DNA from 3 places in the Pseudomonas sp. TE3910 genome. Region 2 is predicted to be linked to each of the others. Evidence: predicted binding sites of a transcription regulator. Region 2 holds the regulator's gene; each other region holds the start of a gene.
What was found. The regulator FliA, encoded in region 2, starts transcription of late flagellar genes. The targets are predictions, from matches to a motif close to CTAAAGTTTNNNNNNNNNNNGCCGNTAA.
Positions count from the first base shown of each region.

Region 1: a site for FliA is predicted at 3,941-3,968, ahead of ACZ9H3_RS18590 (methyl-accepting chemotaxis protein). Genes of this name have one in related genera too.
Region 3: a site for FliA is predicted at 2,592-2,619, ahead of motA (flagellar motor stator protein MotA). Genes of this name have one in related genera too.

Region 1 covers NZ_JBWBQN010000001.1:4,076,889-4,084,244, forward strand. Annotated here, with positions in the region: gene ACZ9H3_RS18580 (LysR family transcriptional regulator) at 1-87, shown strand, start outside; gene ggt (gamma-glutamyltransferase) at 205-1,872, shown strand; gene ACZ9H3_RS18590 (methyl-accepting chemotaxis protein) at 1,935-3,854, opposite strand; gene pcaH (protocatechuate 3,4-dioxygenase subunit beta) at 4,280-4,999, shown strand; gene pcaG (protocatechuate 3,4-dioxygenase subunit alpha) at 5,011-5,616, shown strand; gene ACZ9H3_RS18605 (FAD-dependent oxidoreductase) at 5,685-7,356, opposite strand, start outside.
Region 2 covers NZ_JBWBQN010000001.1:4,885,787-4,893,142, forward strand. Annotated here, with positions in the region: gene flhB (flagellar biosynthesis protein FlhB) at 1-24, shown strand, start outside; gene flhA (flagellar biosynthesis protein FlhA) at 205-2,334, shown strand; gene flhF (flagellar biosynthesis protein FlhF) at 2,346-3,656, shown strand; gene fleN (flagellar synthesis regulator FleN) at 3,777-4,610, shown strand; gene fliA (RNA polymerase sigma factor FliA) at 4,607-5,347, shown strand; gene ACZ9H3_RS22395 (chemotaxis response regulator CheY) at 5,454-5,828, shown strand; gene ACZ9H3_RS22400 (protein phosphatase CheZ) at 5,849-6,637, shown strand; gene ACZ9H3_RS22405 (chemotaxis protein CheA) at 6,650-7,356, shown strand, end outside.
Region 3 covers NZ_JBWBQN010000001.1:3,901,765-3,909,120, forward strand. Annotated here, with positions in the region: gene asd (archaetidylserine decarboxylase) at 1-146, opposite strand, end outside; gene ACZ9H3_RS17825 (rhodanese-like domain-containing protein) at 156-971, opposite strand; gene ACZ9H3_RS17830 (HDOD domain-containing protein) at 1,018-2,553, opposite strand; gene motA (flagellar motor stator protein MotA) at 2,684-3,535, shown strand; gene motB (flagellar motor protein MotB) at 3,539-4,558, shown strand; gene rsgA (small ribosomal subunit biogenesis GTPase RsgA) at 4,635-5,666, opposite strand; gene orn (oligoribonuclease) at 5,760-6,302, shown strand; gene ACZ9H3_RS17855 (trimeric intracellular cation channel family protein) at 6,404-7,015, shown strand; gene queG (tRNA epoxyqueuosine(34) reductase QueG) at 7,016-7,356, opposite strand, start outside.

The DNA.
Region 1 (7,356 bases), 810 kb from region 2:
GTGTACTACCGCAATACGCAACTGGCCCTGCGCATTCAGTGCTTTCTCGATTTCATTCAGCAAAAGCTGGCGGTCTACGCCTGTTGAGATTTCTGGCGGCGACAGAGGCTGTCTAAACGCGGCTGTTTTCGCTTCGGTGTTTGATATGTCGTTCGACATCAGCCTTAATGGGTGTTCAACGAAAACAACACTAAGGAAGCTTTCATGCGCGTTGTGATGTTCCGACTCCTGACCCTCAGTGCCGCGATTATCGCCAGTTCTTCGGCCTACGCCGTGACCCTGGACGGTGGCGCGGTCGCCGCGCCCGATCAATATGGTGCACAGGTAGCCGCCGAAGTCCTGAAGAAAGGCGGTAACGCGGTGGATGCTGCCGTGGCGACTGCATTCACGCTGGCTGTGGCTTACCCCGAGGCTGGCAATATCGGCGGCGGTGGTTTCATGACCCTGTACATGGACGGCAAGCCCTATTTCCTCGACTACCGCGAGGTCGCCCCGAAAGCGGCGAGCCGCACCATGTACCTGGACGATAAAGGCGAGGTCATCGAGAACCTCAGCCTGGTCGGTGCACGTGCCGCTGGTGTACCGGGTACGGTGATGGGGTTATGGGAGGCGCATCAGAAATTCGGCAAGCTGCCTTGGGCCGAGCTGCTGACCCCAGCGGTCGGTTACGCCAGGAATGGCTTTAAAGTGGCCTCCAAACAGTACCAGTACCGTGAGGACGCCCTGGGTCTGTTCAAGGACAGCACCAACTTCAATGACTATTTCGGCAGCATGAAGGTCGGCGAAACCTTCAAGCAACCCGAGTTGGCGCAAACCCTGGAGCGTATTGCCAGCAATGGCGTCAGTGAGTTCTATCAGGGCAAGACCGCCGACCTGCTGGTGGCTCAGATGCAGGCCGACAAGGGCTTGATCAGCAAAGATGACCTGAAGGATTACAAGGCTGTCTGGCGTGAGCCGATGCGCATCGACTGGCGCGGCAACACGGTCTACACCGCGCCGTTGCCAAGCTCTGGTGGTATCGCGCTGGCGCAACTGTTGGGCATCAAGGAAAATCGCGCTGCCGACTTCAAGGGCGTTGAGTTGAACTCGGCTCGTTATATCCACCTGCTGGCCGAAATCGAGAAGCGGGTATTTGCCGACCGTGCCGACTACCTCGGCGACCCTGCGTTCAGCAAGGTGCCAGTTGAGCAATTGATTGCCAAGGACTACCTGCTCAAGCGTGCCAAGGAGGTCAATCCGACGGCCATCTCTGAGACGGAGAAAGTCCGCCCGGGCCTGGAACCGCATCAGACCACGCACTTCTCCATCGTCGACAAGCAGGGTAACGCCGTCAGCAATACCTACACCTTGAACTGGGACTATGGCAGTGGCGTTGTCGTCAAGGGCGCGGGCTTCCTGCTCAATGACGAGATGGATGACTTCAGTTCCAAGCCTGGCGTAGCCAACGCCTTCGGTGTGGTCGGCGGCGACGCCAACGCCATCGAGCCAGGTAAGCGCATGCTTTCGTCAATGAGCCCAACGCTGGTAACCCGCGACGGCCAGGTCACCCTGGTTCTGGGTACGCCAGGTGGTTCGCGGATTTTCACCTCGATCTTCCAGGTGTTGAACAACCTCTATGACTACAACCTGCCGCTGGAGAAGGCCGTTGCTGCGCAGCGTGTGCATCATCAGTTGCTGCCTAAGGACACTATCTATTACGACGCTTATGCGCCGTTGAATGGCAAGGTGGCTGATGATCTGAAGAAGATGGGGTACACCCTGGAAGATCAGGGTTGGGAGATGGGGGATATCCAGGCGATCCGGGTCAATGGCACGGCGCTGGAAACCGCTTCCGATCCACGTGGCCGGGGTGTGGGCCACGTGGTGAAGTAACCGGCCTTATCGCTGGTACTGTCGACGCCTGCTGGTGTCGGCAGTGCCAACGATGTCTCAGGTCAGACGCGGAAGTGGCTGACCATCATCTGCAACTGGTTACCCAGCCGCGCCAACTCGACGCTGGACGCCGCGGTTTCTTCACTGGCTGCGGAAGTCTGCTCCGAGACATCGCGTACATTGAGGATGCTGCGGCTGATTTCCTCGGCTACGGCACTCTGCTGCTCGGCGGCTGCGGCGATCTGCTGATTCATCGACTGGATGTTCGACACCACGCGGGTGATGTTCTCCAGTGATGCACCGGCTTTACGCGTCAGTTCAACGCTGCTGTCGGTCAGGTTACGGCTGTTCAGCATGACGTTGGCGACCTGTTGGGTGCCGCTTTGCAGGCCTGCTACCAGTTCTTCGATCTCTTCGGTGGATTTCTGCGTGCGCTGGGCCAGGCCGCGAACCTCGTCAGCGACCACGGCAAAACCACGACCGGCTTCGCCTGCGCGGGCCGCTTCGATGGCGGCATTCAGGGCGAGCAGGTTGGTCTGCTCGGCGACCGACTTGATCACGTCCATGACGCTGCCGATCTTCTGGCTTTCCTGTTGCAGGTGCCCCATGGCGTCGGTCGAGCGCTTCACTTCTTCGGCCAGACGTTCGATTTGGGCAATGGCCTGGGCGACGACCTCATCACCCGCACGGGCCTGACCGTCAGCATCGGTTGCCGCTTCTGAGGCCAACTCGGCGTTTCGCGCCACCTCCTGCACTGTCGTCGCCATTTCATGCATGGCGGTTGCCACCTGATCGGTTTCGACCTTCTGGCTGTTGACTCCGGCATTGGTTTCCTCGGTGACCGCCGAGAGTTCTTCCGCTGCGCTGGCGATCTGGGTGACGCCGTCACGGATGCCTGTGATCAAGTCACGCAGGGTGCTGCCCATGCGCTGTATGCCTTGCTGTAAAACGCCCAACTCGTCTCGGCGGGTCACGCGTAGCTCATGGGTCAGGTCGCCTGCAGCGATTTTCTCGACCACCTTGAGGGTGTCTTGCAGCGGGCGGGTAATCTGGCGGGTAATGATAACCGCGGCCAGTACGCCGAACAGCAGTGCCAGCAGGGTGCTGATGAGTTGCAGTGCACGCGCCTGGGCGCTTTCGTCATCACGACGATCCAGTTGGATCTTATAGAGCTGATCGCTGTATTTGACGATATCGGCGCCTTGTACGGTCATTTCCTGGCGAGCTACGGCGATCTCGGCAATGGCGCTCTTGAAGGTGAGTACGGCGTCACGGTAGGCGAGGATGGCGCTTTCGAACTGCTTGGCGCGGGTGGTTTCGCGTGGCAGGTGATCGTTCAGTTGGCGGACTTCAGTCAGGGCCGCATCCAGTTGTCGCAGAGCCGCCTGTTCGGTCGAAGTACTGAGGTCGGCAATGTAGCTGCGCACTTCCAGGCGCACCATCATCAGTTGTTCCTTGACCCGCGTAATGGCCTGGAATTGCTCAAGACGACGAGGGTCGCTCTCTGGCAAGGCCAGGACATCGCGGTTGATCGACTCGATCAACTCGATGGCGCTGGCGGCGGCTACACCCATCGCATCGCGGGCGGCCAGGGTGGTTCTATAGCCGTTGCGCATCTTGTTCAGTGATACCTGATACGCGCTGATGGTCTTGGCCTGCTGCTGCAGCAGTTTGATGTTCTCGGGGCTCTTGAAGCTGTTCAGCAGTTTCTGCTGTTGCGCGCTGAACGTGTCGAGTTTGGCTTGAACATTGGCGGCGCTGGTGTCATCGCCGTTGGTCAACATGTATTGCAGGCGCGCAATGCGCATGTTCGTCAGGTCGCTGTTGAGCTGAGTGATGTCGCTCATCCAGTTGCTACGGTCGATCAGGCCACCAAGGCTGGTCCAGCCTGTCAGCGCCAGAAGGCCGGTCAGTAACAGCACCAGACCGAAGCCCAGGCCGAGTTTCACATTGACGCTGATATTGGCAAACCAGCTGTTCATACCATCCCTCCAGGAACGTTTTACGGTCTTGATCCCGATCGCTGGAAGGTTGTTTTTCTTGGTGCCATGCGATCCATACGCTGGCTTTATCGGCGGCAGTTCGAGTAGCTGAAACGCTTTTTCAGCAATTCCTACGAAATTGATCAACAAAGTGTTTAGCGCATGTTTCTGCGCCGTTCAGGGCTTCTTCAACGTCTCCTGAATCAAGCCTGCCAGCGCTTGGCCGGTGGAGCCGTGCGTATCCCTTTTCGCCATAGCCTATGAAAACTCTTGGGTTAGGCGACGTGAGCGCGCTGCGCTATACATAACCCATTGGTTATGTTTCCCATGGTTCTTTTCAGTTCCCGTCGAAGCCGTCTTGGCCGACACTGGGTGCTCGCCTGCTCCTCCCGGGCTTTTCCACATCCAATAACAAGGAGAACGGCATGTCCGCCACAGACGACAGTCGCTTCGCTATCCGTGATCGCAATTGGCACCCGAAAGCCCTGACCCCCGACTACAAGACCTCTGTTGCCCGGTCGCCGCGTCAGGCACTGGTGAGCATTCCTCAGTCGATCAGCGAAAGCACCGGTCCAGATTTCTCTCACCTGCAGTTTGGTCAGCATGACCATGACCTGTTGCTGAACTTCAACAACGGCGGCCTGCCGGTTGGTGAGCGCATCATCGTTTCCGGTCGAGTGTGTGACCAGTACGGCAAGCCGATCCCGCATACCCTGGTGGAGATGTGGCAGGCCAACGCGGGTGGCCGTTATCGGCACAAGAACGACCGTTACCTGGCGCCTCTGGACCCTAACTTCGGCGGTGTTGGTCGAGCCTTGACCGACCGTGATGGCTACTACAGTTTCCGCACGATCAAGCCCGGTCCTTACCCATGGCGTAACGGGCCGAACGACTGGCGTCCGGCGCATATCCACTTCTCTATCAGCGGCCCGTCGATCGCTACCCGGTTGATTACCCAGTTGTACTTTGAAGGTGATCCGCTGATTCCGATGTGCCCGATCGTCAAGTCGATCGCCAATCCTGAAGCGGTACAGAGCCTGATCGCACGCCTGGACATGACCAACGCGAACCCGATGGATTGCCTGGCCTATCGTTTCGACATCGTGCTGCGCGGCCAGCGCAAGACGCACTTTGAAAACTGCTAAGGAGCCCCGCCATGCCTACTCAACTGCTGCCGGAAACCCCTTCGCAGACCGCCGGTCCTTACGTTCATATCGGCCTGGCACTGGAAGCCGCCGGTAACCCGACTCGCCCTCAGGAAATCTGGAACCGTATGGCGCGTGCCGATGCCCCGGGCCAACAGATCCTGGTGTTTGGCCATGTATACGATGGCAACGGCCATCTGGTGCGCGACTCGTTCCTGGAGTTCTGGCAGGCTGACCATGAGGGTCACTATCAGCCAGATTTCAACCTGGAAAAGCCATTCAACAGCTTCGGTCGCACAGCCACGACCTTTGATGCGGGCGAGTGGAACCTGCACACCATCAAGCCGGGTGTCGCGCTGAATGCCGCCGGTGTGCCAATGGCACCGCACATCAACGTGAGCCTGTTTGCCCGTGGTATCAATATCCACCTGCAGACCCGCTTGTACTTCGATGATGAAGCCGAGGCCAACGCCAAGTGCCCGGTACTCAACCTGATCGAGCAGCCGCAGCGTCGCGAGACCCTGGTTGCCAAGCGTTGTGAAGTGGACGGTAAACTGGCCTACCGCTTCGACATTCGTATTCAGGGTGAAGGCGAAACGGTGTTCTTCGACTTCTAAGCCTGTAGCGCCATAAAGAAGCCCGCCAATTGGCGGGCTTTTTTTATGGGCTGCTGTTTGTAGTGGAGTTACTCGTAGGCTGTTGCGCCGGCAATGTGGCGTCCAGCGATGTAACCAAAGGTCGCGGCCGGTCCCAGGTTTATGCCGCCTGCCGGGTAGTGGCCGCCCATGATGCTGGCCATGTCGGTACCTACCGCATACAACCCGGCAATGGGCTGGCGTTGCTCATCAAGCACCTGGGCGTGCTCGTTGGTCTTGAGGCCAGCGAAGGTGCCGAAGCAGCCCGGTTCGACTTTAACTGCATAGAAGGGGCCTTTCTCGATCGGCGCGACGCAAGGATTGGGGCCATGCAACGCATCCCCTTGTTTACGGTTGTAGGGTGTAGAGCCACGGCCGAACAACGGGTCTTCGCCGTTGCGCGCATGGCGGTTGTATTGCTCGACGGTCGTACTCAAACCCTGGGGGTCGATACCGCAAGCCTGGGCCAGCGCTTCAAGGGTGTCGCCTTTCTTCAGGTAGCCGGAGCGTACGAAGGGTTCGACCGGCAGTGGGAACGGGCGGGAAATCCCCAGGCCATAACGGCGCTGGAAGGCATGGCTGCAGATCAGCCAGGAGGCCACCTCTTCACCCGGCGCCGCAGCGACCATGGCACTGACATAGTCATAGTAACCGCCGGCTTCGTTGACGAAGCGCTTGCCGTTCGCCAGTACACCGATAATGCCTGGCTTGCCACGTTCGATGATGTGCGGGAAGTGACCGAACGTGCCGTCCTTGTATGGCACCCTGGAGACTGGTGCCCAGGCGACCGGGCTGAGCAGGTCGTCAGCCATCCGGCCGCCGACGCTTTCGCCCAGGCGCAGGCCGTCGCCGTTGGCGCTCAGTGGCGGCAAGGCCAGGTGTTCGTTGCCGGTGGGCGTACGCGGGAACAACGCCTTGCGACGTTCGATATCGTTGGGGAAGCCGCCTGCCGCCAGCACTACCGCATGACGCGCGCGGATCTTAACGGGGCCGTTGCGTGTTTGCACGACGGCGCCAGCCACCCGGTTGTTTTCGTGAATCAGTTCGCTGGCCGGGGCCGACTCCCAGAGCAGTACGCCGAGGTCTTCGGCAGACTTGGCCAGCCTGGCCACCAGTGCAACACCATTGACCAGGTGCATGGCCCGACCGTTGAGCGCCAGGTCGAGCAGGTGCCGGCTGAAGCGCTTGGTCACGTGGAGCAGCGAGCGCCAGGAACGGGTCAGGGTCAGGAAGGCCGCGAGGTCTTTGCCGGCCATGATCGGCATGCCCATGAACGAGGTTTCGCGCATGGTCTTGCGCAGGCGTTTGAGCAACTTGCCGACTTCGCGAGCATTGTAGGGGGCGGCGATAACCGAACGTCCGCCCGTTCCGGCACCGGGTGTGTCGCCATGAATATCGGCGATAGCGTTGCCATCGGAAAACTGCAGGGCAGTATGGCGTTCGAAGAACGAGACCATGTGAGGCGCGGCCTCCAGAAACGCATCGATCATTACGGGATCGAAGCGCTCGCCCAGTTCGTGCTCAAGGTAGGTACGGGGCAGTGAACGGTCTTCAATGATACCGGCGCGTTGTGCCAGTGGATTGCAGGGCACCCACATCCAACCTCCGGACCAGGCGGTGGCACCGCCGAACACCGGGTCTTTCTCGACCACGATGACCTTTTTACCGTGCCAGGCGGCTGTCACGGCGGTGGATAAACCGGCAGCACCGGAACCGATGACC
Region 2 (7,356 bases):
CCGGATTTGCGTCGGGACTCCTGATCCTCCTCGGGTGCGATGGCATCCTGTGGCGAGCAGGCTTGCCTGCGATGACTGCAGCGCATACGTTCTGGCCCCTCTGAAAGCCGCTTGTTGCGCGACAGACGCAAAGTTGGAAGGCTTCTTGCAGAGGCAGCGCCACGCGCCTTCGTGGCGTCAAAAGTTTGCTTGAGAGGAATACCGGTGGATCGCACTCAGTTAATCAACAGCGCCCGTAGCAACCTGGTCGGCCTTGGCCGAGGAAACCTGGGTGTGCCGCTGTTGCTGCTGGTGTTGCTGGCAATGATGATGTTGCCGATCCCGCCGTTCCTGCTCGACGTGTTCTTCACGTTCAACATTGCCCTGTCGATTGTGGTCCTGCTGGTGTGTGTCTACGCGCTGCGCCCACTGGATTTTGCTGTTTTCCCGACCATTCTGCTGGTGGCGACGCTGCTGCGACTGGCGTTGAACGTAGCGTCGACGCGGGTGGTCATGCTCCATGGTCATGATGGTCACGCTGCGGCCGGTAAGGTGATTCAGGCCTTTGGTGAGGTGGTGATCGGCGGTAACTACGTGGTCGGTATCGTGGTCTTCGCCATCCTGATGATCATCAACTTCGTCGTGGTTACCAAGGGTGCAGGGCGTATCTCCGAAGTGAGCGCGCGGTTTACCCTCGATGCGATGCCGGGCAAGCAAATGGCAATCGATGCCGACCTCAACGCCGGCCTGATCGATCAGGCCCAGGCCAAGGCGCGCCGCTCCGAGGTGGCTCAGGAGGCTGAGTTCTATGGTTCCATGGACGGTGCCAGCAAGTTTGTGCGCGGTGACGCCATCGCCGGCCTGCTGATTCTGTTCATCAACCTGATCGGCGGTATGGCCGTCGGTATGTTCCAGCACAACATGACCTTCGCCGATGCGGGCAAGGTGTACGCCTTGTTGACCATTGGTGACGGTTTGGTGGCGCAGTTGCCATCGCTGCTGTTGTCCACCGCCGCGGCGATCATGGTGACGCGTGCCTCGGGTTCCGAGGACATGGGCAAGCAGATCAACCGGCAGATGTTCGAGTCGCCGAAGGCCTTGGCGGTTTCGGCCGGGATCATGCTGGTCATGGGCCTGGTGCCGGGCATGCCGCACATTGCCTTTATCGGCTTGGCGGCGCTGGCCGGTGGTGCCGCCTACATGGTGTGGCGCAAGCAGAATCAGGCCAAGCTCAAGGCGCAGGAAATGGCCCAGATGCAGCAAGACCTGCTGCCGTCTCCACAGCGAGCCATGGAAACCAAAGAGCTGGGTTGGGATGACGTCACGCCGATTGACATGATCGGCCTGGAGGTGGGCTATCGCCTGATTCCATTGGTCGACCGCAATCAGGGTGGGCAACTGTTGGCGCGGATCAAGGGCGTGCGCAAAAAGCTCTCCCAGGACCTCGGTTTCCTGATGCCGACGGTGCACATCCGCGACAACCTCGACCTTGCGCCAAGTGTCTACCGCCTGACGCTCATGGGGGTCATCCTGGCTGAGGCGGAAATCTATCCTGACCGGGAGCTGGCGATTAACCCGGGGCAGGTCTTTGGTACGCTCAATGGCATTGCCGCCAAGGACCCGGCCTTCGGCCTGGAGGCCGTGTGGATCGACGTGGGTCAGCGCAGCCAGGCCCAGTCGCTGGGTTACACCGTGGTCGATGCCAGCACCGTGGTTGCTACGCACTTGAACCAGATCCTGCACAAGCATTGCCATGAGCTGATCGGTCACGAAGAGGTTCAGCAGTTGCTGCAGGTATTGGCCAAGGGCTCGCCGAAACTGGCCGAGGAGTTGGTACCGGGCATCATGTCGCTGTCGGGGTTGCTCAAGGTGTTGCAGGCGCTGTTGTCCGAGCAGGTGCCCGTACGCGATATCCGCAGTATTGCCGAAGCCATCGCGAACAACGCCGGGAAGAGTCAAGATACCGCCGCTTTGGTGGCTGCGGTGCGCGTCGGATTGTGTCGCGCCATCGTGCAAAGCATTGTCGGCACTGAGTCTGAGCTGCCAGTCATCACGCTTGAGCCAAGGTTGGAACAGATTTTGCTCAATAGTTTACAAAGGGCCGGGCAAGGTCAAGAAGAGGGCGTTCTTCTTGAGCCAAGCATGGCTGAAAAGCTTCAGCGTTCGTTAATCGAGGCTGCCCAGCGTCAAGAAATGCAAGGGCAACCAGCGATCTTGTTGGTCGCAGGGCCGATACGGGCAATGTTGTCGCGTTTTGGTCGCCTGGCAGTACCGAATTTGCATGTTTTGGCGTATCAGGAAATACCTGACAACAAGCAAGTCACCATCGTTGCCACAGTAGGCCCCAACGGCTGAGGTAGTGGGTTATGCAAGTTAAGCGTTTTTTCGCAGCCGATATGCGTCAGGCCATGAAGTTGGTTCGTGATGAACTGGGGGCTGAGGCCGCCATCATCGGCAACCGACGGATTGCTGGCGGTGTCGAGCTGACGGCTGCGCTGGACTACAAGTTGTCTGCCTTGTCGCCACGTGTTCCCAATGTCGAGCTTGAGGACGAACTGCGCAAGACTCAGTCGCGCATCGTCACTGCCCAAGCCGAATTGAGCAGCCGCGTCGAGGGTGACGAGACGGCGAATCGCCAGTTGTTCGCCGGCCTGCCACTGACTGCATCGGAGCCGCTGATCGAGCCGCATGTCGATGAGCCGGAGCGCCCTCGGGTCGCGCCAGCGCCTGCGGTAGATCAGCGCCTGTTTGACTCGATGCGTAACGAGCTGTCTGGTTTGCGTGAATTGCTGGAAGTGCAGCTGGGGTCGCTGGCGTGGACTCAACTGCAAGGCAGCAAACCGCAGCAAGCGAGCCTCTGGCGCCGCCTGCAGCGTATTGGCTTGTCGGGACCGCTGTCGCGCGAGCTGCTTGACCTGACCGCCGAAATTGAAGAGCCACGCCATGCCTGGCGGATGTTGCTGGCCCACCTGGCGCGGATGATCAGCGTGCCGGAAGTCGATCCGATCGAAGAGGGTGGGGTGATCGCCATGGTCGGCCCGGCGGGTATGGGCAAGACCACTACGCTGGCGAAGTTGGCAGCCCGCTACGTGCTCAAGTACGGCGCGCAGAACCTGGCTCTGGTGAGCATGGACAGTTTCCGCATCGGTGCCCAGGAACAACTGAAGACGCTCGGGCGTATCCTCAATGTTTCGGTCACCCATGTCGATCCGGGGCAGTCCTTGGGGCAGGCGTTGGAGCCCTTGCTGCGCAAGCGCGTGGTACTGATCGATACCGCAGGTTTGCAGGCCAGTGATCCGGCCCTGCGCATGCAGTTGGAGACGCTGGCCGGTCGCGGTATCCAGGCAAAGAACTACCTGGTGTTGGCGACGACCAGCCAGAAACAGGTGCTGACGGCGGCCTACCACAGCTACAAACGCTGCGGGCTGGCCGGTTGCATCCTGACTAAACTTGATGAAACCGCCAGCCTCGGTGAGGTGTTGAGCCTGGCGATCAGTCATGAATTGCCGGTGGCCTATCTGACCGATGGGCCGCGCATTCCGGATGACTTGCACTTGCCGCGCCGCCACCAGTTGGTCAGCCGCGCGGTTAGTGTGCAAATGCAGGACGAGCCCAGCGAGGAGGCCATGGCCGATATGTTCGCTGATCTCTATCACGGCCCTAAGCGTGTTGGCTGAGGTGTCGGTGAAGACGTTGCAAAGTATCTACATCAATGGTCTGCCAGGCATTTTTCAGGTGTTTGAAAGTGCAGCCAGTCATGTGGCCTCGGTCTAAGCAAGACAAGGTAAAGAACAAACATGGGTAGCATGCATCCCGTACAGGTGATCGCCGTGACCGGCGGCAAAGGTGGCGTTGGCAAGACTAACGTGTCAGTGAACTTGTCACTGGCGTTGGCCGAGCTCGGCCGTCGCGTCATGCTGTTGGACGCCGACCTGGGCCTGGCTAACGTCGACGTGTTGCTGGGCCTCACGCCCAAGCGAACCCTGGCCGACGTTATCGAAGGGCACTGCGAGCTGCGCGACGTGCTGCTGCAGGGGCCGGGTGGTGTGCGCATCGTGCCAGCCGCTTCGGGTACGCAAAGCATGGTTCACCTGGCGCCCGCTCAGCATGCCGGCCTGATTCAGGCGTTCAGCGATATCGGCGACAACCTCGATGTGCTGGTGATCGACACCGCTGCGGGTATTGGTGACTCGGTGGTCAGCTTCGTTCGAGCGGCCCAGGAAGTGTTGCTGGTGGTCTGTGACGAGCCCACCTCGATTACCGACGCCTATGCGTTGATCAAGCTGCTTAACCGTGATTACGGCATGAACCGCTTCCGCGTGCTGGCGAACATGGCGCAAAGCCCTCAGGAAGGGCGCAATCTGTTCGCTAAGTTGACCAAGGTCACGGATCGCTTCCTCGATGTCGCCCTACAATACGTCGGTGCAGTGCCGTATGACGAGTGCGTGCGTAAAGCCGTGCAGAAGCAGCGAGCGGTCTATGAAGCCTTTCCGCGTTCCAAGTGCGCGTTGGCGTTCAAGGCCATCGCACAGAAGGTCGATAGCTGGCCGCTGCCAGCCAACCCACGCGGCCATCTGGAGTTTTTCGTCGAGCGTCTGGTGCAGCCGACCAGTGTGGGGCCTGCTCTATGAGTGCCAGCGGTTTCCGGATGTACAGCAAGGCTTCGCGTGACGCGCAGTATGAGTTGGTCGAACGCTACGCGCCGCTGGTCAAGCGCATCGCTTACCACCTGTTGGCGCGTTTGCCCGCCAGTGTTCAGGTTGAAGACCTGATTCAGGCCGGCATGATCGGTTTGCTTGAGGTGGCGAACAAGTATGACTCAAGCAAAGGTGCCAGTTTTGAGACCTATGCCGGTATTCGCATCCGCGGTGCGATGCTGGATGAGGTGCGCAAGGGGGATTGGGCGCCGCGTTCGGTTCATCGTAATACCCGCATGGTCAGTGATGCAATTCGCGCTGTTGAAGCAAAAACAGGTCGTGACGCTAAAGATCATGAAGTTGCTGCCGAACTTCAATTGAGTCTCGATGATTATTACGGGATTTTGAATGACACCTTGGGCAGTCGCCTGTTCAGCTTCGACGACCTGTTGCAGGACGGCGAGCATGAAGGGCTGCACGAGGACGGCGCCAGCGCCCAGGTCGAGCCTTCGCGCGATCTGGAAGACGAGCGCTTTCAGGCAGCGTTGGCAGATGCGATTGCCAACTTGCCTGAGCGTGAGCGGCTGGTGCTGGCGTTGTATTACGACGAAGAGCTGAACCTCAAGGAAATCGGCGAGGTGCTTGGGGTCAGTGAGTCGCGGGTCAGCCAGTTGCACAGCCAGTGTGCTGCACGCTTGCGTGGGCGGCTGGGAGAATGGCGCGCGCGTTGATTGCTGGGTTTCATGCAGTCGTGAAAATGTTGTGCCGGATTTGATTGAGTGCGCGTTCAGCGCTGAGCGCGTTAAAGACTGCTTGGAGGTCTAATTGGACAAGAACATGAAAATCCTCATCGTTGACGATTTTTCGACGATGCGGCGGATCATCAAGAACCTGTTGCGTGACCTGGGCTTCACCAATACCCAGGAAGCGGACGACGGCGTCACTGCACTGCCAATGCTGCACAGCGGTAACTTTGATTTTCTGGTAACGGACTGGAACATGCCTGGCATGTCCGGCATCGACCTGCTGCGTACGGTGCGCGCTGACGAACGCCTGAAGCACCTGCCGGTGCTGATGGTAACGGCAGAGGCCAAGCGTGATCAGATCATTGAGGCGGCTCAGGCTGGCGTTAATGGTTACGTGGTAAAACCATTCACGGCTCAGGTGTTGAAAGAAAAGATCGAGAAGATCTTCGAGCGCGTCAATAGCTGAGGTACGCCACGGGGGCGCTTATGGAGCATAAACAATCGTCGTTGGGCGACTTCGAGTCGACACTGAAGAAACATGCCAACGAGCTTGTCGATAGCCTTGAACGAGGTAAATTCGGCGACGCGGTACAACTGATCCATCAGCTGAACCAGACCCGTGATCGTGGCCTGTATCAGGAAGTCGGCAAGCTCACCCGCGAGTTGCATAGTGCGATCGTCAGTTTTCATATTGACCCGCAGATGCCGCAGGCTGAGGAAGTGTCGCAGATCACCGATGCCACCGAGCGCTTGTCCTATGTGGTCAAGCTCACCGAGGGCGCGGCTAACCGGACCATGGACCTGGTCGAGCAAAGTACACCGGTGCTTCAAGAATTGAGTGCCGAGGCAAGTACCTTGAGTGCCGACTGGCAGCGTTTCATGCGTCGAGAAGTGGCTGCGCCGGAGTTTCGCGAGCTGGCGCGTCGCGTTGACAGTTTTCTGACGCGCAGCGAGGCCGGCACCCGTGAAGTGGCAGGCCACCTCAATGACATTCTGTTGGCTCAGGACTACCAAGACCTGACCGGCCAGGTGATCAAGCGCGTCACGCAACTGGTTACCGAAGTAGAAAGCAATCTGCTCAAGCTCGTATTGATGGCCAGTCAGGTCGACCGCTTTGCCGGTATTGAACATGACCACCAGCAGCTACGTGCTGAAAAAGATCAAGAAAAACATCCGACTCGGGGTGAAGGTCCGCAGATTCATGCCGATAAGCGTGAAGACGTCGTGTCCGGTCAGGACGATGTCGACGATCTGTTGTCCAGCCTGGGTTTTTAGGGAGCACGTTTAATGAGCTTCGGCGCCGATGAAGAAATCCTCCAGGATTTCCTGGTAGAAGCCGGCGAAATTCTTGAGCAACTGTCCGAGCAATTGGTCGAGCTGGAAAGCCGGCCTGATGATGCGGATCTGCTCAATGCAATCTTTCGCGGCTTTCACACTGTAAAAGGGGGCGCCGGCTTCCTCCAGCTCAATGAGCTGGTGGAGTGCTGCCATATTGCCGAGAACGTGTTCGACATTCTGCGCAAGGGTGAGCGTCGCGTTGACTCCGAGCTGATGGACGTGGTCCTGGAAGCCCTGGACACGGTCAACAGCATGTTCGGCCAGGTCCGCGAGCGCAGCGATGTGACGCCGGCCACGCCAGAGCTGCTGGCTGCGCTGGCACGTCTGGCTGAGCCGGCTTCGGCCCAGCAGGCCGCTGCACCCGAGCCAGAACCGGTTGCCGAGGCGCCCGCTGAGCAAGCGTCTGGCGACATTACCGACACGGAGTTCGAGCAACTGCTCGACTCGCTCAACGCCGTCAAGGCCGAAGCCGAGGCGCCTGCCGCTCCGGCAGCAGCGGCGGGTGATGAAATCACCGATGCCGAGTTTGAGTCATTGCTCGACCAACTGCACGGCAAAGGCCAGTTTGCTGCCGACAGCCTTCCCACACCTGCTGCGCCTGCGTCGGCAGCGGTTGTCGAGGCAGGCACTGAAGCCAGCAACGAAATTACCGACGA
Region 3 (7,356 bases), 980 kb from region 2:
ATGTTGACCTGGTAGCGTTTGGCGAACCATTGGGTGAACGCATTCTTGAACCAGCGCACGCGGCACTCGGCAATACAGCCTGCCAGGCGCGAAAGCAGGTGATGCGGCAGCAGGTACTGGCTGATGATGAACAAGCGGGATTTCATTGGGTTTCCTTAAACTTCTACAGGCGTGTCCGGATGGTTGCCCCATTCGCCCCACGAGCCGGCATACGCCTTGACCCGTGGGTAGCCGAGGGCCTTGGCCACCAGGTAGGTAAAGCCGGAGCGGTGGTGTGTCTGGCAGTGGGTAACCACTTCCTTGTCTTTGCTGATGCCCAGTTGCTCGAGGATCTGTGGCATGTCTTTGCGGATACGCAGGGCATTGTCGGTGTCCATGCCCTTGGTCCACTCGAAATTGACCGCACCGGGGATATGTCCGCCCTTGGCGGCGAGGACCTTTTCACCGCTGTATTCCAGTTGGCTGCGCGCATCCCAGATCGCCAGGTCGGCAGCGCCGAGGCGGCTTTGCAGGTATTCGCGGGTGGCTGTCGGTGCGTCGTTCAGGCGCAGGCTGACCGGGCCGCCAGCGCTGGCCGGCACATCGGTGGACAGGGCCAAGCCTGCGCCATGCCAGGCATGCAGGCCACCATCCAGGTAGTGGTAGCGTGTGTGGCCGATTACGTCCAGCAGCCAGATGAAGCGCCCGGCCCAACCGCCACCTTCGTCGTCATACACGACGTAGACGGCATTGGGGTTATGCCCGAGCTCGCCGAACAGTTTTTCCAGGTCAGCTTTGGCCGGCAGCAAGCCTGGCGCTGGAGGCTGACCCAATTGCGTGCGCTTGGGATCAACGAAGCGCGCCCCCGGGATATGTCCACTGCCGTAGCGGTTGACGCTGGTCAGATCGACCAGAATCAGCTCCGGGGCCTCAAGGCGAGCCTGCAGGTCAGCGGGCTCGATCACCAGGGGCAAGCCAGAAAAGTCAGTCATCCAGGGTCTCCACGTCGAAAGAGAGGGGGCGATTGTAGCGCATGGGTCAGGCACTGCGATTGCTGAAGTTGTTCAGGGCGCGTTCGATGCATTGCGCGGTCTTGCCGAAGGCTTGCACGCTGATTTCCGAGAAGGGCGCGCCGCCTTGGTCGGCCACCAGCAGCATGACGACCCGGCCATGGCTCGACAGCGAGCGCAACAGCACGTGACTGCCCTTGAACAGGCTGCGCAGGCTGGCCGGCAACAGTGCAGAAAACTGCGCGTTGTTTTCCGGGGTCAGGCGCAGTTGGGCTGACTGAGCCAGCAGGCGTTGCAGCACTTTGCTCTGATCGATCTGCAGGTTCAGGCTGGCAGCCTCTTTGGCCAGGCCGGCAATTTGATGAACGCGCAGGTGGGTCAGGTTCTTGTCGGTCATCAGTAGCATCACCCGCTGCATGCCGCAGGCGAGCAGCGCGTCCCGGGCGTGAGTCGTCAGGTGCATGGCGTTGGTGAAGGGGCTGGGTTCGGCCAGCAGTTCGGCGCAGTACTTGCGCCAGGCACCCAGTGCCTCGGTTGACGGCGGCGCCGCTGGCAACAGGCCGCGCGGGATACGGCGTGCCTCCCACGGCCAGATCAATGCTTCCGCCGGGTGGAACAGGTCGGCATCTGCGTGGCTGCGGGCACTGCTGGCGGCGTGTTGGTGAATCTGCTGCTGTACCGCGTCGATAGGTTCTTGCAAGTACAGGCTGATCAGGTACTCCCAGCGAACGTTGTGCGGGCTGGTCCAGGCCACCTGGGCCGACAGCGCCAAACCATTGGCCAGTAGCACGGTGTTGGCCGGCTGGTTGAACCAGCGTCGCAAACCGGGATCATCGTCCAGTTGCTGTTGTTGATGCAGCGGGTCGTCATCACGCGCAATGTGGGTGACCTTGGCCAGCAGTTCGCGCTCCTCCTGCAGCAAGTGATAGCCCTGAGTGACCCAGTTTGGCAGGCGCCAATGATTGGCCAGGGCCTGGAAGATGGCGAGCAGGCGCACACCGAACAACTCGTGTTCAACGGCCGTTGATGATTCGCTCTTGTGGACAACCCGCACTTCCCATTCTTCAAGCAACTTGGGGTAAGTGATTGCCAGAGGCCAGAGCGGTGAGAGGAACAGCAGGCTGCCCCAGTGGATTTCCTGCCACAGTCGCGCCAGTCGATTGGCGAACAGGCCATTGGCTTGCGTGCAGGCATGCTGGCTGACCATCTGCAACTGCCGCAGGGGTTGCGGGATCTGCGCCTGATCCAGGGTGGGCAAGCGCTCAAGCAGTTCTTCGGTGCGCTTGAGGCCCAACCTGTTCAGGGCGATTTCCAGGCTCTCGGCCGGTTCACTCATGCTCGAATGAGTGTGTTGATTGGCCTCGCGGATCACGCTCAGCACCAGCGCTGGGCTGCCCTGCATCAGCTCGGCAATGTCACGTAACGAGCTTCGGTTGTCGCTGATTGCCGCACGAACCCGTGCATGGCTGTCGCGGGGTACCGGAAGGCGAGCGCTGTCTAGAAGCCTGACCCAGGCATCGAGTGTTTTTGGGGTTTTATTTGGCACGATAGTTTCATTAGGCATGCTGTAGGGCGCCTGAACTGGCTTTTCGCCTTGACTGGCTATAGTCTGGCGCAGAAGTGCCGATAAGTAGAAGAAGAGTTTTCGAGCTTCCGCCCCCCGACCCTGACCACGACAGTAAGTGCTTTAAACTATGGCTAAAATTATCGGCATCATCGTCGTATTCGCGAGTGTGCTTGGCGGATATGTGCTTTCTCACGGCAAAATCGCTGCGTTGATTCAGCCTTTCGAAGTGCTGATCATCGGGGGTGCTGCATTCGGTGCGTTTTTGCAGGCCAACCCTGGCCATATGACCATGCACGTGGTCAAAAAATCGTTGCAGATGTTCAGCACGCGCTTCACGCACACCTTTTATATCGAGGTGTTGGGCCTGGTCTACGAGATCCTCAACAAGAGCCGTCGTGAAGGCATGATGGCGATTGAAGCCGATATCGAAGACGCGGCGGCCAGTCCGATTTTTGCCAAGTACCCGGCTGTGCTCAAGGATGAACGTATGACCGCGTACATCTGCGACTACCTGCGCATCATGTCTACCGGCAACATGGCTCCCCACGAGCTGGAAGGCCTGTTCGACATGGAATTGCTGAGCCTTAAGGAAGAGCTTGAGCATCCGTCGCACGCGGTGACGGGTATTGCCGACGGTATGCCGGGTTTCGGTATCGTGGCTGCCGTACTGGGTATCGTGGTGACCATGGCCTCGCTGGGTGATGGCGATCAGAAATCCATCGGTCTGCACGTGGGCGCGGCGCTGGTCGGTACCTTCTTCGGTATTCTCGCGGCCTATGGTTTCTTCGGTCCACTGGCCAATACGCTGCGTCATGACGCCCGTGAAGAACTCAATGTCTACGAGGCCATCAAGGCTTCGCTGGTCGCCTCGGCGTCGGGCATGCCGCCATCGCTGGCTGTAGAGTTCGGTCGCAAGGTACTGTTCCCGTCGCATCGTCCGAGCTTCGCTGAGCTGGAACAAGCGGTTCGCGGTCGCTAAGCCATGGAGAACAATCAGCCCATTATCGTCAAGCGCGTCAAACGCTTTGACGCTGGCCATCACGGTGGCGCCTGGAAGATTGCGTTCGCCGACTTCGCGACGGCGATGATGGCGTTCTTTCTGGTGCTCTGGCTGCTGTCGACGGCCACGCCGGAACAGAAGCTTGCCATCGCTGGCTACTTCAAAGACCCGATAGGGTTCTCTGAAAGTGGTACGCCGTACATTATCGACCTGGGCGGTTCGCCTCAGTTGGCCCCTGAAAAGACTATCAACCCTGAGGTGAAGTCCGAGCCAACGCCTGACACCAGCATTCAGCTGGATAAGGACAAGGTCGAAACCATGGCCGAACAGGTTGAGCGTGAGCGTCTGGAGTTGTTGCTGCAGGAGCTGCAAAACAAGGTCGAAGAAAACCCGCAGCTACAGAAGTTCAAGGATCAGATCCTCTTCGAGATTACCCAGGACGGCCTGCGTATCCAGATCATGGACGCGGAAAACCGGCCGATGTTCGATTTGGGCAGTGCGCGCTTGCAGCCTTATTTCGAAGATATCCTGCTGGCCATGGCCGATACCATCAAGGCCGTACCGAACAAGATCAGCATCAGTGGCCACACGGATGCCAAGCCGTTCGCTGGTACGGGTGATTTCGGTAACTGGGAGCTTTCTGCCAACCGTGCCAACGCCGCTCGGCGTGCGCTGGTGGCGGGTGGTTACCCGGACACCCAGGTCGCTCGGGTAGTGGGTTATGCGTCGTCGTCGCTGTTTGATCGCGCTAACCCGTTCAATCCGGTTAACCGTCGTATCGATATCATCGTGCTGACCAAGAAGGCCCAGCGAGCGATGGAGGGTGAGCAGGCGCCTGCCGCGCCGGATGGCACTCAGCCAGGTGGTGCACCGGTTTCGCCGGGCGGCTCCAGCGGTGCAACTGCGCCAGAGCCCGAGCCTATGCAGCCACACGAGCTGCGCCAGAAGCTGAATATCTTCGAGGATGGTGTGTTGAAGATGGACGAGCCGGGCAAGCGTTAAGTCCAAGGCACTCAAAACGCCCGCGCAGAGCGATCTGCGCGGGCGTTTTGCTGTGTGCTGACGGGCTCGTTATTGCTTAGTAGCTGTCTTGCGGCAAGCTGGCAATGATCGAGCGGTAGCTGTTCATGCGCTGCTGCTGGATGCGCCCGTCTTCCAGTGCCTTGAGCAGGGCGCAGCCGGGTTCGCGATCATGCTTGCAGTCGCGGAAGCGGCAGGTGCCGAGCAGGTCATTGAACTCGATAAAGCCCGACTCGACATCAGCGCGGCTGACATGGCCCAGGCCGAACTCACGGATACCCGGTGAGTCGATCAGTTCGCCACCCCCGGGGAAGTGGAAGAGGCGGGCGGTCGTCGTGGTATGGGTGCCTTGGCCTGACCATTCGGACAGCGCGCCAACACGGGCTTGCACCTCGGGTAGCAGGCTGTTGACCAGCGATGACTTACCCACCCCCGACTGGCCGACGAACACACTGATATGGCCGTCGAGTTGGGACTGCAACTGTTGCATGCCGTCGCCATGGTGGGCCGAAACCTCCAGCAGCGGGTAACCCAGTTGCCGGTACACCGCCAGCAGTGCATTGAGTGCCGGGGCGTTCTGTTCGTCGATCAGGTCGGCCTTGTTCAGCAGGAGCAAGGGGCGAATACCGGCGTGTTCGGCGGCTACCAGGTAGCGGTCGATCAGGTTGGCATGCGGTTCGGGCATTGGTGCGAAGACGATCACGATCAGGTCGACGTTGGCCGCCACCGGTTTCAGCTGGCCGCGCGAGTCTGGGCGGCACAGTTCGGTGCTGCGCGGCATTTGCGCCACGATCACGCCAATGCCCTGGTTGCCTGCGCGCCAGACGACGCGGTCGCCGGTTACCAGTGCTGGCAGGTTCGCGCGAAGGTGGCAACGAAAGACCTGGCCGACCTGTTCGCCGTCCTGGGCCTCGACTTCAACTTGTACGCCAAAGTGGGCGATTACCAGGCCCAGTTGCTCGGGCCCCAAGTCGCCACCTTCGAGTACCTCCATGGCCTGTTGTTCGCGTTTGGCGGCGCGTGCAGCGCGTTCGCCCTGGATTTTTTCGATACGCCAGTTCTGGCGACGATTGAGCTGGCGTTTGGCCATGAAGGTTCCGTGCGGGAGGCAATATTAAATCGGTCTGGAGTTTAGCATGCTCCACTAGGCTAAACTGCGTAGCTACGTTGAGGAGCACACTGTATGCAGAACCCCCAGAACCTGATCTGGATCGATCTGGAAATGACCGGTCTGGACCCTGATCATGATGTCATCATCGAGATGGCCACGATTGTCACCGACAGTGACCTGAATACCCTGGCTGAAGGGCCGGTCATCGCGATCCATCACAGCGATGAGGTGCTGGCGCGCATGGACGAGTGGAACACTCGCACCCACGGCGCTTCGGGCCTGACTCAGCGCGTGCGTGAGAGCAAGGTCGACATGGCCGCCGCCGAAGCACAGACCCTGGCCTTCCTCGAGCAGTGGGTGCCGAAGGGCAAGTCGCCGATCTGTGGCAACAGCATCTGTCAGGACCGCCGCTTCCTCTACCGCCACATGCGTGAGCTGGAAAACTATTTCCACTACCGTAATCTCGACGTCTCAACCCTGAAGGAGCTGGCTGCACGCTGGGCGCCTGAGGTCCGCGACAGTTTCAAGAAAGGTGGAACCCATCTGGCACTGGACGACATCCGCGAATCCATTGCCGAGCTGCGTCACTACCGCGAGCACTTCATCAAGTTCTGATGCGGCGCGCACCCGGGGTGTGCGGATTATCCTCCGTGCGCCCCCTTTTGGTGCTGCGGGCAACTGGGTAGACTGCGCGCCCCTTTGCTCGGATCTGCACCATGTTGTTGATGCTCTACTTGATTGCAATCACCGCTGAAGCCATGACGGGTGCGTTGTCGGCCGGTCGTCGCGGCATGGATTGGTTCGGCGTGGTGCTGATCGCCTGCATTACCGCACTGGGCGGTGGCTCGGTGCGGGATGTACTGCTGGGGCATTACCCGCTGACCTGGGTCAAGCACCCCGAGTACCTGGTGCTGACCAGTGTTGCGGCGCTGGTTACTATCTTCATTGCCCCCTTGATGCGCCACCTGCGTTCGCTGTTCCTGGTGCTTGATGCGCTGGGGTTGGTGGCCTTCACCCTGATTGGCTGCATGACCGCCCTGGAAATGGGCCAGAGCTTTTTGGTTGCCTCGATCAGTGGGGTCATTACCGGGGTCTTCGGCGGCATCCTGCGCGACATCTTCTGCAACGACATCCCACTGATATTCCGTCGTGAGCTCTATGCCAGCGTCTCTTTCGCTGCGGCCTGGTGCTACCTGGCCTGCGTTGCGCTGGAGCTGCCAGGCGAGCAGGCCATTCTGCTCACCTTGTTCGGCGGCTTCCTGTTGCGCCTATTGGCCATTCGTTTTCACTGGGAAATGCCCAAGTTCCATTACAACGACGAGCAATGATCAAACCGAGAGGGGGGGCAACCGCTCGGCATGTTGCCTTAGCGCCCACTCGACGTGCTCGCGTACCAGATCGGAAGGGTAGTCGCGACGCGCCTTGAGGGCTTCCAGCACGGGAATGCTCGAGGGCGCGTTGCCCAGGCCCACGGCAAGGTTGCGCAGCCAGCGCTCATAGCCGGCCCGGCGCAACGGCGAGCCCTCGGTGCTGGCCAGGAATTTTTCTTCATCCCAGAGAAACAGCTCGGCCAACTCGGCGTTGTCCAGGTTGTGTCGAGGCTTGAAGTCGTGCTCTTCGGTTGGGCGAGCAAAGCGGTTCCAGGGGCAGACAATCTGGCAGTCGTCGC